2 regions of the Pseudoalteromonas sp. B160 genome follow, and region 1 is predicted to be linked to the other one. Evidence: predicted binding sites of a transcription regulator. Region 1 holds the regulator's gene; the other holds the start of a gene.

Region 1 (8,289 bases):
TAATACGCCCCGGCCATAATTGAAAATATCGCCCCAGTCACTAACACATAATGAAAATGCGCCACCACAAAATAAGTATCATGGTATTGAAAATCAGCAGGAGTAATCGCCAGCATCAACCCAGAGAAACCACCTAAAGTGAATAACACAATAAACGCAATACTAAATAACATAGGCACTTCAAAACTAATCGAACCACGCCACATGGTGGCTACCCAGTTAAATACTTTGACCCCAGTTGGCACCGATATCAGCATAGTTGCATACATAAAAAATAATTCGCCAGCGACAGGCATACCTGTGGTAAACATATGATGCGCCCAAACTATAAAGCTAAGTAAAGCAATCGAAGATGTGGCATATACCATAGAGGCATAACCAAATAATTTTTTACGTGAAAAGGTCGGCACTATAGTCGAGATAATGCCAAAGGCTGGCAGAATCATAATGTACACTTCAGGGTGACCAAAAAACCAAAATATGTGCTGGAACATCACCGGATCACCGCCCCCAGCAGCATCAAAAAAGCTGGTTGCAAAATACTTATCAGTCAATACCATAGTCACAGCACCGGCCAATACCGGCATCACAGCAATCAATAAAAAAGCGGTGATAAGCCATGTCCACACAAACAGCGGCAGCTTCATCCAAGTCATACCTGGCGCACGTAAATTAACGATAGTTACAATCACATTGATTGCGCCCATAATTGAGCTAATACCCATGATGTGAATAGCAAAAACAAATAATGCGGTATTATCGTTACTGTAAGTTGTTGACAGTGGTGCATAAAAAGTCCAGCCAAATGCCAGGCCACCACCTGGCATAAACAGGGATGCCAGTAAAATAATAAAAGCAAAAGGTAAAATCCAAAAGCTCCAATTATTCATCCGTGGTAATGCCATATCTGGTGCGCCAATCATGAGTGGTACCATCCAGTTAGCCAATCCTGTAAAGGCCGGCATAACGGCACCAAATACCATGATCAAGCCATGTACTGTGGTCATTTGATTGAAAAAGTGAGGCTCTACTAACTGTAAGCCAGGTTGAAATAACTCTGCGCGGATCACCATCGCCATGGCGCCACCAATTAAAAACATCGTCAACGAAAAAATTAAATATAAGCTACCGATATCTTTATGGTTAGTAGTATAAAGCCAGCGTTTAAAACCTTTCGCAGGATGATGATGTCCATCATGGTGTGCAGCTTGATCATGTTGTTGCTCTGTTACGCTACTCATTATTTAGCCTCCGAAGTTGCATCAATCGCGGCTTGTATCTGACTCGGTTGAATTACATCCCCAGTGTCATTGCCCCATGCATTACGCTTATAGGTGATCACAGCTGCTAGCTGCTTGATTGATAACTGCTTGTCAAATGCTTGCATAGCGGTACCTGGGCGACCATGAAGCACTACATCAATATGATCTTTAATATCTCCTAATACTACCGGACTGCCTTTGAGCGCCGGAAAACCCTGGTAAGCCCATACCTGTTGGTTGGTGACACGCAGCGCAACTGGCCATATAGACTTGCTCGCCGAGTGTCATTAATTCTTCTTTTGGTAATGTTTGATCTAATAATGCAGCATCAGCAATTGCAGCGTTTGCTTTTGCCTGCTTAGCTTCGCTCAGCCAGTTTGCAAATGCTTGCTCAGATTTAGCTTCAACCACCACAGGCATAAAGCCATGATCCTTTCCGCATAGTTCTGCACATTGCCCTCGATAAATGCCCTCTTCATTAATTCTGGTCCAAGTTTCATTGATAAACCCAGGGTTAGCATCTTTTTTCACTGCAAAATCAGGCACCCACCAAGAATGAATAACGTCGTCTGAGGTCATTAAAAATCGTACTTTTTGATTAATTGGCAACACCAAAGGTTTATCAACTTCAAGCAGGTAATTAGGGTTTTTATTTGCAAGATTAGTTATTTCATCTTGAGGTGTAGCAAGCATTGAATAAAACTCAACATCTTCACCCATGTACTCATAATGCCATTTCCATTGAGAACCAGTAATTTTAATCGTGAGATCAGCTTTACTAGCATCTTCCATTGCAATCAAAGTTTTTGTCGCAGGAATTGCCATACCAATTAAAATCACAAACGGGATTGCCGTCCAAAGGATTTCAACTTTAGTACTTTCATGAAATTGGGCTGGTTTTGCCCCTTTAGATTTACGGTGGTGGATCAGTGCCCAAAACATCACGGCGAACACGATGACCCCAATCACACAACATATAATAAATATTGTCATGTGCAGCTGATAAACATCATTACTTATATCTGTTACGCCCTTACGCATATTAAACTGGCTATTAGCCAATACTTGCTGCGGTAGAACAAACAATATAAGCCACAAGGTAGAGCTCAATTTACCCATGTGACGGCTCCTTTAAATGCTATTGCAAAACGCAAAGCGAAAAGGCGGCACAGCTTTATTCGCGCCAATTCGTTATTTTTTATTGTTACTGAATATTAACGCAACCCTAAATTATGCTATTGAGCAAAATTGTTAGACTTTTAAAGTAGCTGTTAAGACAGTGTATTAACCAATTAGTTAAAAAATGAACAATTAGCAAGTTTTAAGAGCAATTAAATTCTTTTTTGGTGCATAAATAACAGCTAAAAATCAGCGCGTTATTTTGTAATTAGGGATAATATTAGAGGGCTAAAAGTAGCTGACAAGTAGATTTGATAGGGCTTAGGACGCTATAGCTAAGTATAAAATCTAGCCATTAAAGCGGTAAAAAATTAAATGCACCAAACTTCACCAATTTGGTGCAAAATACAGATCAAAAAATTTACATCCAATCAGCGTTGCGGATCACCCCAACAGCTAACCCTTCAATATTGAAAGATTCATGTTCAAGATCCACTTCAATCGGTGAAAATTCATCGTTTTCAGCATGTAAAAAAACTTTTTTACCTGCTTTTTCAAGGCGTTTTACTGTTACATCGTCATCAACACGGGCAACCACCACTTGGCCATTTTCAGCAACTTGAGTGCTGTGTACTGCCAATAAATCGCCATCCATAATACCAATGTCTTTCATACTCATGCCTTGCACACGCAGTAAAAAATCAGCAGCCGGTTTAAACAAGAGTGGATCTATTTTGCAATGACTTTCAACATGCTGCTCTGCCAAAATAGGCTCACCAGCGGCAACTCTGCCTATTAGAGGTAAACCAAGTTGTTCCGGCTCATCCTCTTCAACTAACTGAATACCTCGACTAGCACCGAGCTTCATTTTAATAACGCCCTTTTTCGCTAATGCCTTTAAATGTTCTTCCGCTGCATTAGCACTTTTAAAACCTAACGTTTGCGCAATCTCAGCACGGGTTGGCGGCATACCGGTATCTTTAATAAAAACTTTAATAAGTTCGAGAATTTGAGCTTGGCGATTCGTTAATGGGCGCATACAACTGGTTTTCCATACAGTACATTTAACTGTGAGTATATACAGTTATCTGAAAATCGCAAATATAAATTGGCTTAAAATCGCGCCGTTAATAACAAGCTCATACTATTTAAACCACTTCCAGAATCAAGCGCAGATCCAAGACCAAACTTTAATGCTACATGTTGATTAAACCAATATTGCGTTTGCAGTTCATAGTTGTCTTTTAGATTTTTCTGATTCCGAATATTGGCAACGACTCCCACTGACCATGCTTGATTTACATAATAAACCGCCTGCCCCTGCACATAACGATAACGCCCTGCCAATTGCTTTAGCTCTAAATCCCAACCTTGATTGCTAACTATATTTGTCCAACGAACATAAGGTGCATAAGTCCATTCAACCGCGACTCTTTCATTATCTTTGCCAAACCACATATCATGGCGCTCTAAGCGACTGTAATATACATTGAACCCTAGTTGTAACTGTTCATTCATTTGCTTACCAACAGCGGCACTCACTAAATAATCAGTATTTTGCCAATAGCTATTATCCTCACAGAGGCGCTGCGCGCTGGCACTAATAACTAATCCTGCGGGACCATAGATGGCAGCATCGGCATTTAAATAGCTAAAATCATCATTAGCAAACCCACCAATAGCATAATTATTGACTTGATTTAAATACGCTTTTAGCTCGTATGGACCAGTCAAAGATTCAAGATCTTGCGCAAAATATCGGTATCGTGCGCCTAAAAAAGATTCATCTAAACCAGCTAAATCGGTAAAACCAATATCGAGTTGATGTTGGGTACTAGCAACAGCCTGCGGCTGAGCAACAAGGCTCATCAATAATATTGCACCACATCCAAATACCTTTACTTTCATCCTTAAGATCCATTAACAGTTAGATAATATAGGTACATTTTATCTATTTTTATGATCTTAACTGTAGGAAAATGTTTAAAAGTGTAGACTGATTTAGTAAATAACTTAGTGAGGTAGACAGATGAGTATTTGGTATCAACCGATCACCCTAGCACAATGTAAGCAACTTGATGACGGCATAAGTGGTCAAGGCACATTGATGAAAACCATGGGCATTGAAATAAGTGAAATAGGCGATGATTATTTAGTAGCAACGATGCCCGCGATCCCAGCTCATCATAACCCTATGGGTATGGTGCATGGCGGCGCAAATGTTGTACTTGCAGAAACGGTGGCGAGTTATGCTGCAAACTTTGCTGTTGATTTTACAAAGTTTTATTGTGTTGGCCAGGAGATCAATGCCAATCATCTAAAAGCATCACGTAATGGTTTATTAACCGCGATAGCAACACCACTACACTTAGGCAAGCGTACATCCGTATGGGAAATAAAAATCACCAATAGTCGTGGAGAACTGTGCTGCGTATCAAGAATGACCGCAGCAATTGTAGAGCGAAAAGGCTAACTTGAAAGTGGATAAATTGTAATTTCAATACCTGCGCCAATAGCAGAAATACGCAATAAAGTATCGGCACTGAGCGCTTGATTAAAGCATTTTGGCGAAGTGCCTGATTCAAAGCCAATATCAAAGGTGCGCTTTGAGCATGATAACCACTGCTTTAATGCATTGCGTGAGCAAGATTCAATTAACTCACATAAGTGGTTAATCGCTTTATCTGGTGAGATAACGTCTTCATTAGACTCAATACGTGCTAGTTGACGGTACTCATCTTTATCGTAATGCAAAACCACAGCACTTTTTTTTAAGTCTGCAACTAACAAACTAATATCTTGCTTTGATTCAAGCTCTAGATCTACATTTAAAAATTGAATTTCCGACATTGTTTCATTTTTACCCTGCGTTAATAACAACGCAAACTTTAACCTAATTTTGCGTATATACCAAATCTAGAGTAGCTAGTTTTATTTTGTTGATGCGACAATTTGCCACATTGGCAAACTCAATATAATTTATAGAATACCGCACTAATAACAAACAGGTAGTCACTATGGATAAACGCATTTTTAAACATGCGCGTAAGTTTCACAAATGGTTAGGTTACTTATTAGCGCTACAAATTTTTGCATGGTTACTCGGTGGTTTAATTATGAGTGCTATACCGCTTGAAAAAGTTCACGGTAAACATTTAGCTGCGCGGCAATTAAATAACCCATTCAAACAAGCTGATTATCTAGCCTCAGTTGATAATATCGTTTCACAAATTACTCAGCCAAGACAAATTAGTTATAGTCACTTTTTAACAATCCCTACCATTATTGTGAGCAACAGTAACGGTGAGTACAGCTTTAACGGAGTTACTGGCAGTCCTTTGGTAGCACCGAGTAAAGCGCAAATTATTGCCAATGCCCAAGCTCATCTATTAATTAATGCGCAAGTAACAGACGCGATCAAACTAGCTAAAGGTACTCGCGAAGTTGGCTTTAAAGAAAATATTTGGCAAGTAAATTTTGACGATACGTTTAACACCACACTATATTTATCCGCTGATAGTGGCCAAGTTATTACTGTTCGCAGCACAATTTGGCGAATTTTCGATTTTTTCTGGATGTTACACATAATGGACTATGATCAACGTGAAGATTTTAATAACCCATTATTAATTAGTTTTGCAGCCAGTAGCATATTGTTTTGTTTAACTGGCTTTATTTTATTACTACAGAATATCCGTTTTAGAAAACGTACTTCCCGTCGCCCAAGTAGCTAACCTTACCTTGTAGATGAGTTGAAATTCCCACTACATCACACAGTTAAGCGATTTACTTTTTGAATAATCGCTCTAAACTAGCGCTTCCTGTAGTTCACTAAAGTGATTGGATATGCCGCATTTAATTATTGCGCTGGTATTGTGTTGTGTGAGTTTTAACCTTTATGCAGAACAATTCACCAGTTTTTACAGCGCAAAAAAACACCTCATCGAAACCCTTCCTGATAACGCCACCAGCCTCTATTGTGGCTGTAATATTAAACGCCAAGGTAAAAAACTGGTGCCCGACCCAAATGCATGTGGTTATGTGCCTCGCAATGCGGTTACTCGTTCAGGCAAACCAAATGCGCGCGCAACTCGGATTGAGTGGGAACATATTGTGTCTGCATGGGAATTTGGTCACCAGCTACAATGCTGGCAAGAGGGCGGCCGAAAAAATTGCATTAAAGTCAGTGCGCAATTTCGGAAAATGGAAGCTGATATAAATAATCTCGCTCCGGCAATTGGTGAAATAAACGCAGACCGCTCTAATTACAGCTTTGGCATGATTGCAGGTAATGCAAGCCAATATGGTCGCTGCCAAGTAAAGGTAGATTTTAAACAGCGTGTGGTAGAGCCGCCCTTTTATGCACGAAAACGCATTGCCGATGCTTATTTTTATATGCAAAAAACCTATGGTTTAAAAATTTCCGACAAGCAACAAAAATTATTTACCGCATGGCAAAACCAAGCTTTGGCAGCGAAAAATAGCAATGCTGTACTTTAAATAGCCAAAACCATAAAAAAGGCGCATTTCGCGCCTTTTCACTTAAAACCTGCATTTAGTTTCGTCATTAAATATCTTGATGTGGGCCAAACACCTCGTAGTGAATACGCTCAGCAGCAACTTCTAATACGAGTAATTGCTGTTTAATTGCAGCCATAAACCCCGTTGGGCCACAGATGTAGAAATCACCTTCTTCAAGCGGTAGCTGCTCAGCAACAGCGCTGACATTCATCAATCCAGTAAACTCAGCTCCCTCGCCACCTTGATTAAACCAAGTGTAGTAATTTAATCGAGTATGCGCCGCGGCTTGCTCAGCCAAAAACTGACTAAATGAATGCTGCAGGATATTTTCACAGGCGTGTAAATAGGTGACCGCTTGATTCGATGTATCACATAATAATGTTTGTAACATTGCCAGCATCGGTGTTTGACCAACGCCCGCAGAAATTAATACCACAGGTTTTTTATTTGCGCGTAAAAAGAAGTCTCCAGCCGGTGGATAAAGCTCCACAACGCTGCCCACATCAAGTGAGTGCAAATAATTAGATACAATCCCCGCTGCTGGCAATAACTCTTTTTTCACGCTAATACGGTAATTTTCACCATTACTTTGCTGAGAAATAGAGTATTGGCGTATCTCACTATACTGTGCATAAGCTGGTTTTACTTTGATACCTAAATACTGCCCTGGTTTATGAGTCATTACCGCTTTACCATCGACTGGCACTAAAGTAAAACTGGTTACTAACTCTGATTCAGGCTGTTTTTTAGCAATAACAAATGCTCTAGTACCCGACCAGCCACCGTGGTTATTTTTACTGTGCTCGTATAGCGCCGCTTCTTCGGTAATACAAATATCAGCAAGTAGTGCGTAAGCCTCACGCCATGCATATTCAACTTCAGCTGTAAATTGCTCAGGGATCAATTCTTTTAAAGTGCCAATCAGGTGTCCGCCAACTATTGGATAATGCTCAGGTAAAATATGCATGCTGGTATGCTTATGATTAATGCGTGCCAGCGCCTCTTTTAATACGGCTAAATTATCAATATTTTGAGCATACGCAGCCAAGGCATTAAATAATGCAAATTGCTGACGGCCACTACGTTGATTGGCCATATTAAAAATATCCTGCAGCTCAGGGTTATGACTAAACAGCCGGTTATAAAAATGCTCCGTGACAACGGTGCCCGCCTGCGCCAATAAAGGCGCTGTGCTTTTTACTATTTCAATGGTTTTATCAGATAACATACAACTTCCTTTAACCACGACGCCCATCAACACGACGCCGCGTTAAAATAGGAATACAGTGGAATAAGAACAATAAAAATGCCACGATCCACAGTACAGCACTCAGCTGCCATGCGATGTGTGGCCCAATAACAACTGGTAATAACGAACGAATAATTG
Region 2 (8,289 bases), 1.5 Mb from region 1:
CAGTAATGCCTTCAACGGGTGAGTTGGAAGGGCGTTCAGATGTGTTAGAACGTAGCCAAACCAAGGCTTATGATTTACTTATCAATGAATTAATACCTTAAGGATAAAAGATGTTAAGACAGAGTTTAGTTTTGTTTGGACTATTGGTGCTAGCAGGATGCGCACAAGTGCCTGACGAAAAAATAGATGAGCGAGATCCACTACAATCATTTAATCGTCCAATGTATGATTTTAATATGGATGTACTTGATGCGTATGTTCTGCGCCCTGTTGCGGTAGGGTATGTGGCTGTAACGCCAACACCGGTGCGCCGTAGTATCGTCAATTTTACTGGTAACATTAGTGCACCAACTGATGTAATTAATGCCACGTTACAAGGTAAAGCGGGTAACGCAGGGGTTAGTTTAGCGCGCTTTTTAGTTAATTCAACAGTGGGTATTTTTGGCTTATTTGATGTTGCTACATCGCTTGGTTTGAATATTGTTGATGAAGACTTTGGTCAAACTCTGGGGGTGTGGGGAATAGGTGACGGTGCCTATTTAATGCTACTGGGAATGGGACCGTCAACAGCGCGTAACCTGACGGGTGATGTTGTTGATAGCTTTGTGTTACCGAAAATTGCCTTAACCACGCCACAAACTGTATTGGTGTTTGCATTAAAGGCCGTAGAAGCCCGAGCCTTTTAATACCGCAAGAAAGCTTATTGAATGAGTCACTCGATCCGTATATTTTTATGAAAGACATTTACTTTCAACGTCAGTTATATGAGCTGTATGATGGTAATCCACCTGTTGAAAAAGAGCCCGAAGATTTTGATGAAGACTTTTTAGAAAGCCTTTAATATATTATATTTTTCGGGTTAAATAACAATGCCAGCATCTAAGCTGGCATTGTTTTTACGGCGTTATTTATTACCCAGCCAGTACTTTCATTTGTTCATTAGCCCAGTTAACTGCGTCATGGTATGCATCTGGCACTTTACCAGCTGTAAGACCAAGCTCATCTTTAATCGCGTTTGCACCTTGCCAATTGGCTTGTTCGTATAATTTTACCAAGCGCAGATATTGTGCCAGTAAACCTTGATCCTCTAATAATGCTAACTTTATGTCGTTGGATAATGGTAGCTTATTCATCACGCTTTCCATATCTTCATCTAATATGGCATCCATTAGTGACATCATACCGGTTAAAAAAGCCATTCCCGTATCTTTGAGTTTACTATGGTTTATAGCTAGCAACTCAGTAAAGCGTGCTCTAGTTAACGATAAGCGTATTAACTCTGCGGGTTTATCACCAGCAACTTGAGCTGCAAACAACAAGGATAAAAACTTTTTAATTTCTGCTGCACCTAGCACAATTAGTGCTTGTTTGATGGTGCTGATCTCAGCTCTGCGCTTAAATGCCGCTGAATTACTATAACGTAATAATTTATAAGAGAGGTTTACATCTCGCTCAAATACGTCGGTAATTTTCTTTAAATTGACTTCAACAGTGGATGTCTCATAAAGCAGCTCGGCAAGAGCTATCTCTGATGGCGGCAAGGTTTTACTTTGCACCATTTCTGGCTTGGAAAAGAAAAACCCTTGAAAGTAAGTAAAGCCAAGATCTAATGCTAATTGATACTTTTCGTAGGTTTCTACCTTTTCTGCTAATAATTTTATATGCGGATAAGGTTTAATTTCTTCGATTATGCTGTGGATAGTGTCAACTTCACAATTGAGAAAATCTATTTTAATAATATCAATAAAAGGATAAAAATGACGCCATACAGGCTGGTGAATATAATCATCCAGGGCGAGCGTATAACCTTTTTGTTTTAAGTCTTTGACGATCGCGAGTAAGCGTTTCCCTGGTTGAATTGTTTCGAGTATTTCTACAACAATCTGATCTTTACCAAGCAGGGTTGGGTAGCCTTTTTGTAATGTTTCAAGCGTAAAGTTGATATACGCTGGTTTATTATCGGTGAGATCTTCTAAGCCAAAATTGAATTGACTACCTTCAATTAGCCGACTAGTTGCCTCGTCACCATCAATATCTGGGAATACATTATCAACGCCGTCACGAAAAAGTAACTCATATCCTACAAGTTGTTTGTTTCGATCTAAAATTGGTTGGCGTGCAGCATAAAAATACATAAACAGCGGGTCCACATCAGTTAAGCGATTACTTGGGCAATATAAGATAAAATAACATAAATAGCATTAACTATATTTAAAATATCAATACTATAGTATTGATTAATTGCAAAATCATCGATCTAATCCTAGGGTAATTAAGTATTAATTACCATGTTCTATAGTCAAATAATTAACCATTAGGTAAAACCGCTTAACCCTATATCATTGTAAGGTTAACTTAGTAATTGGAGTTATTCACCCTTTGCGTGATATAGTCAAGCTCTAGGTTGGTTTTTACACCAATAATGACTTTATATAGTATTGATTTATGAGTCATTATTAGGATTAAAAGCCAGGTTTTAACTTCAGAGTTGGAGGCGAGTTTGGAAACTGGAATGATTATTTCTTTAGCTGCGTATTTTATCGTAATGCTAGGTATTGGCTTGTACGCTTATAAGCAGTCTACCGCCGATGTGTCGGGCTATATGTTGGGTGGCAGAAGTTTATCACCAGCTGTAGCTGCTCTATCTGCCGGTGCATCGGATATGAGTGGTTGGCTACTTATGGGCTTACCCGGTGCTATGTATCTATTTGGCTTAAGTAAAGTTTGGATTGCAATAGGCTTAGTACTTGGCGCTTGGGCAAACTACTTCTTAGTAGCGCCACGCCTGCGTGTCTATACTGAGAAAGCGAATGACTCGATTACTATTCCTGATTACTTTGCTAATCGTTTTGCTGATAATAAAAATATATTACGTGTAATTTCGGCAATCGTGATCATCGTTTTCTTCACACTTTATACTTCTTCAGGCGTTGTCGCTGGCGGTAAATTATTCGAAAACTCATTTCAGATGAGTTACGAAACGGGGCTTTATGTGACAACCGTGGTCGTCGTACTTTATACATTGTTTGGTGGTTTCTTAGCTGTGAGTTTGACTGACTTTGTGCAAGGTTGCATCATGTTCATCTCGCTACTTGCTGTACCTATTGTTACTTATATGATGCTAGATCAGCCAGTGTTAGACACACTTACTAATGCCAGTTATGACTTGCTGTTAAGCGCTCCGAAAGAGAGCGAAGTCCACTCTCTTAATATGTTAGATTGGTTTGCAGGCGGTTCAACCATCGCTATTATTTCTGCAATGGCATGGGGCTTAGGTTATTTCGGTCAACCGCATATCATAGTGCGTTTTATGTCAGTACGATCTGTTAAAGATATGCCTACTATGCGTCGTATTGGTATGTCGTGGATGACCTTATCAGCAATTGGTGCAGTGTTAACAGGACTATTTGGTGCTGCTTACATGATCGAAAATCAAATGTTGATTGACGATAAAGAAACGATATTTTTAGTATTATCTGAATTGGTTTTCCATCCACTTATTGCCGGCTTTTTACTTGCTGCTATTTTAGCTGCGATTATGAGTACTATTTCATCTCAGTTATTGGTTTGTTCAAGCTCTTTGACTGAAGACTTCTACAAAATTTATTTAAACCGTGATGCATCACAAACCGAGCTGGTTTTAGTTGGTCGAATTAGTGTACTACTCGTTGCATTATTTGCTATTTATTTGGCTTATGACCGCGACAGTTCTATTTTAGATTTAGTAAGTAATGCGTGGGCAGGTTTTGGGGCTGCGTTTGGCCCGTTAGTATTACTTAGTTTATATTGGAAGCGAATGAATCTACAAGGTGCGATCAGTGGTATGGTTGTGGGTGCAGGGACAGTGTTGATCTGGATATATGCGCCAATCACCATAAATGGAGAGAGTCTCAGCAGTATCATTTATGAAATTATACCGGGCTTTATACTTGCAACAATTGCAATCATTACAGTGAGCTTATCAACAGCGCCACCAAATAAAGAGATCACCGAATTATTTGATGAAGTTGAACGAGGGCTATAACGAGTAGTAATTTTTATAACTCAAAAAAGGGCAATTAATTGCCCTTTTTTAGTTAGTTAACTTATGATTTTTTAGCTTGCTTCTTTATCAGTGCTGGCTTTAATAGACGCTACATTTTCTTTTTTACTTTCGCCGTTGGTGCTTTCTGTATTGCCTCTTTGCCGCCTTTAAGTACATTCATAAAGTCGTCTTTACTTTTAGCAATCTCAAGTGCGAGCGATTCGATTTGTTGTTCGCTTAGTGGTACATCAACTTTTTCAAGCATAACCTCAAGCGACTCTGCTATATCAAGCATTTTGTCATACGCGTCAGCTTCTTTTTTAGTAGTAAACGTCATACGCTCGACTCCGTTTCTCTCTACAACATATTTAACAACAACAGCCATGATTTCTCCTGCCAATTTGCTTGGTGAATAACAAGTTCACCTTGATTGATTACTGTTTTTATGTACAGTAATTGTTTATTGGTCTTTTTGCAAGTGAACATTTTTATTTTTTACTATTAGGATTTGACAAAGAGGTACAACTTTACTTTATTTAAATAGTCGCACTTTTTTAGTATGACTTTATTTGGAAGTAGTCCAAAAGTGAAGGCATTAAAGTCAACTATTAATTGAGTCCACGTATGGACATCATGGAGGAGAAACATGAAGTTTTTAACTTTAATAGTCGTAGTGCTTGGCTTGGCTATATCATTGCCTAGTGGTGCCGCTGTAACTAAAACCGAAGCTACTGAAAGTATGGGTAAAGTTCAGTTAGTCAATGTTAATCAAGCAACAGTCGAGCAGCTTACCCAGCTGCCAGGTATTGGTAAATCAAAAGCACAAGCGATAGTTGATTACCGTACCGAGCAAGGCAAATTTAAGTCTGTTGCAGATCTAGCGCAGGTGAAAGGTATTGGCGATAAATTAGTCGCTAAACTGGATGGCAAAGTTACATTTTAAAAAACTACAGGGCGAATTATTCGCCCTGTTCAAATTGCTTTATAGCCTTGCTCAAATAGTGTTTAGAGAATTGAATTTCAACAGGGGTGGTTAACAACGGGTAACTTAACCCAGCCACCAGTAATACAGGAAGTAACAGCCAACCTTCGATATACGCTAATGATAGAAATACTGGGATCAATAAAATCAGCTTTATAATACGCAAACTGATTTTTTGCATTGGAGTTAACATACTCACTGCAATCGCAATTATTTGCTGACGTTGACGTATTTTAAACGATTTTAATTGCGTTACTTGACTTGAAAATAATGCAATCATCACAGCGACTTTTTAATTATTAAACGACTTACTACAACGCTTATCAGTATCAGAGTAAATACCGCAAAAATGATCTCCATCCATGCTGGCATACTTAACCCTGCAAATTGCCAATCGATGTTGCCACAGTCTCCTGTCGCAGCAAAAAAATGTGGCATCCACTCATGTAATGGTAATGGAAAATTAGGCTCGAATTCGCAGCTAAACGCAAAGGGATCGGTTGTCGTTTGCATATCAATATGTTGGCGTGCAATTAAGTAACCCCAAATACTAGCAACTGCCCATGCTGAAAATGCTGTTATACGGCAAATTAAATTGGTTGGTCTGACTGCGCCGACTAACCCTGCGGCTAGTAACCCTAGCATGGCAGTACGTTGATAAATACACATAATGCATGGCTCTAAGCCCATTTGGTATTGGAAATACAATGCGATTAATTCAAAAATAAAAGCGCTAAAAGAGAGTAGTAACCAAGCACTGCGTTGTTGGGCTAAATTTGCTAACCAAGTCATAAAATATCCAGTCTATAATTTGTGGATGAATTATGACTTAGTCATTAAACTACGCGCAAGGATAAATATGATTTGTAACAATAAAAAAGCTGCCGAAGCAGCTTTATTTACTGTTTGGATTATTTAATGCCCAGAACTTCCTATACTTTGTAAGCTTGCACTATGGTGCTCAATCCAGCCCCATTGATAGAATAAATCAGTCATTTCACTTAGGCCAAGATATGTCCCTGCTAAGCCAACAACCGTTAGCACTATGGTATAGGGGAGTGCCATGTAAACCATACGACCGTAGGATAATCGCAATACGGGAGCAAGGGTCGATGTTAGTAAGAATAAAAATGCAGCTTGACCGTTAGGTGTGGCAACACTTGGTAAATTTGTACCGGTATTAATTGCCACCGCTAATAAATCAAATTGATCGCGGCTAATTTGCCCTGCTTTTAATGCTGCCGCCACTTCATTAATATAAACAGTGCCAACAAAGACATTGTCACTGACCATCGAGAGTAGGCCATTTGCGACAAAAAACATAACTAACTGTAATTGCCCTTCAAATGTTAGTACCCAAGTTATTACAGGAGTAAATAAGTGTTGGTCAATAATGACTGCAACGATTGAGAAAAATACACATAACAGTGCAGTAAACGGCAGTGCTTCTTCAAAAGCCTTTCCTAGTTGGTGCTCTTCAATTATACCAGCGGACGCAGTTGCAAAAATAATGACGGATAAGCCGATTAAGCCAACAGTGGCAAGGTGTAATGCTAATGCAATGATCAACCATACAGCAATTAATGACTGAAACATCAAATTAACCTTATCGCGTTTGGTACGTTTGCTATCGAGCTCTTTTGCATGATCAGCTAGTATTTGATGAATCGTCTCTGGTAATTTGGCGCCGTATCCGAACGTTTTTGTCTTTTCAAGTAATATTGTAGTGATAATGCCAGCTATGAATACAGGCATAGTAACAGGCAACATACGCAAGAAAAATTCCCCAAATTGCCAGCTTGCTCGTTCTGCAATAATGAGGTTTTGTGGTTCACCTACCATAGTACAAACTCCGCCAATGGCTGTACCTATCGAGGCATGCATTAATAAGTTACGCAAAAAAGCTCGAAACTCTTCAAGTTCCTGACGATTAACCGGGCGTACTTGATTATCATCGTTAATATCATGTTCGCTAGTGGAATCTTTCCCAGAGGCGACTTTATGGTAAATACTGTAAAAGCCCATGGCGACAGCTATAACCACCGCCATAACTGTAAGTGCATCTAAAAATGCAGAAAGAAATGCCGCCGCAATAGTAAACGCCAAGGAAAGTACTGTTTTACTTCGAACTGACACCACTAGGCGTGTAAAAATATAGAGCAGTAAATCTTTCATAAAGTAGATACCTGCGACCATAAAGATCAGCAGTAAGATTACATCTACATTTTGAACAATTTCATGCTCTACTTGCCCTGCAGTTGTCATGCCTATGAATAGTGCTTCAATCGCAAGTAAACCGCCAGGTTGCAGTGGGTAACATTTCAGCGCCATCGCGAGAGTAAAGATAAACTCTAAAACTAATGCCCAACCAGCCATGTAAGGGTTGATATGAAACAACACAGGGTTAATAGCTAAAAAAGCAATAATTGTGTATTTATACCACTGTGGGGCCGAGCCTAAAAAATTCTTAAAAATTGCATTGAAAACACTCTGTTGCATAGGTGTTCCTTATTATTTTGCATTTAAGTATAACTATTGTTGGTTAAGTTAATGTAGTCTAGCTGTGGTGTAAACAAAAAAGCTATAAACAACATCGAGTACCTTTTATCTGTTATGCGTTCCGCGCTATATTTAGTGTAGCTGAAATAGCTAAATGGGTGTATATAGTGTGCACAATGAAGTTAAAAGTCTATTACTCTTTAGGGTTAATACCTTAATTTAATATCGAAGAACTAGACAATGAAAGAGCAATAAATTAATTTTTATCCATTTTAGAAAACATAGTTAGATAGAGGCTTTAACCTGCTATCGAAGGTGAATTAATGGGGTGACTTTACTTGTTAGTTTGGCTTCATCTGGTACAATCAGTCAGTTAATCGTTAAAAGTAATATTATGTGGTAACTCAAGTGGGAATTGAATGAGAATTTTTAAAGCGAAAAGCCCAGCAGGGTTTGCCGAAGAGTACATTGTTGAGTCAATCTGGAATGGTGATTTTCCTCCAGGTTCTATTCTTCCGGCTGAGCGAGAGTTATCAGAATTAATCGGTGTCACTCGTACAACCTTACGTGAAGTATTACAGCGTTTAGCGCGCGATGGTTGGTTAACAATCCAGCACGGTAAACCGACACGAGTAAATAACTTTTGGGAAACTTCAGGACTTAATATTTTAGAGACCTTAGCGCGTCTTGATGAAGATAAAATGCCCGAGTTAACCGACCAGCTACTTTCTGCGCGAACAAACATTAGCGCTATTTACACTCGTGCAGCCATTAAGCTAGCACC

Evidence for each region. Region 1 encodes LexA, which represses DNA repair genes until DNA is damaged. Its sites were predicted from a motif close to TACTGTATNNNNATACAGTA; they were not measured.
Region 2: P4S61_RS14620 (YebG family protein) is a predicted target of LexA. The motif match lies at 4,460-4,479, and genes of this name have one in related genera.

Annotation. Positions count from the first base shown of each region.
Region 1 covers NZ_JARLUX010000001.1:1,636,633-1,644,921, forward strand. The annotation lists gene ctaD (cytochrome c oxidase subunit I) at 1-1,241, opposite strand, end outside; partial or broken gene coxB (cytochrome c oxidase subunit II) at 1,241-2,381, opposite strand; gene lexA (transcriptional repressor LexA) at 2,803-3,420, opposite strand; gene P4S61_RS07590 (hypothetical protein) at 3,495-4,289, opposite strand; gene P4S61_RS07595 (PaaI family thioesterase) at 4,411-4,854, shown strand; gene P4S61_RS07600 (hypothetical protein) at 4,851-5,231, opposite strand; gene P4S61_RS07605 (hypothetical protein) at 5,399-6,115, shown strand; gene P4S61_RS07610 (endonuclease) at 6,228-6,881, shown strand; gene hmpA (NO-inducible flavohemoprotein) at 6,949-8,130, opposite strand; partial or broken gene P4S61_RS07620 (NnrS family protein) at 8,141-8,289, opposite strand, start outside.
Region 2 covers NZ_JARLUX010000001.1:3,115,618-3,123,906, forward strand. The annotation lists gene ccmI (c-type cytochrome biogenesis protein CcmI) at 1-101, shown strand, start outside; partial or broken gene P4S61_RS14605 (MlaA family lipoprotein) at 111-841, shown strand; gene P4S61_RS14610 (EAL and HDOD domain-containing protein) at 912-2,135, opposite strand; gene putP (sodium/proline symporter PutP) at 2,513-4,024, shown strand; gene P4S61_RS14620 (YebG family protein) at 4,134-4,409, opposite strand; gene P4S61_RS14625 (ComEA family DNA-binding protein) at 4,671-4,967, shown strand; gene P4S61_RS14630 (DUF6170 family protein) at 4,984-5,286, opposite strand; gene dsbB (disulfide bond formation protein DsbB) at 5,286-5,798, opposite strand; gene nhaB (sodium/proton antiporter NhaB) at 5,922-7,505, opposite strand; gene fadR (fatty acid metabolism transcriptional regulator FadR) at 7,925-8,289, shown strand, end outside.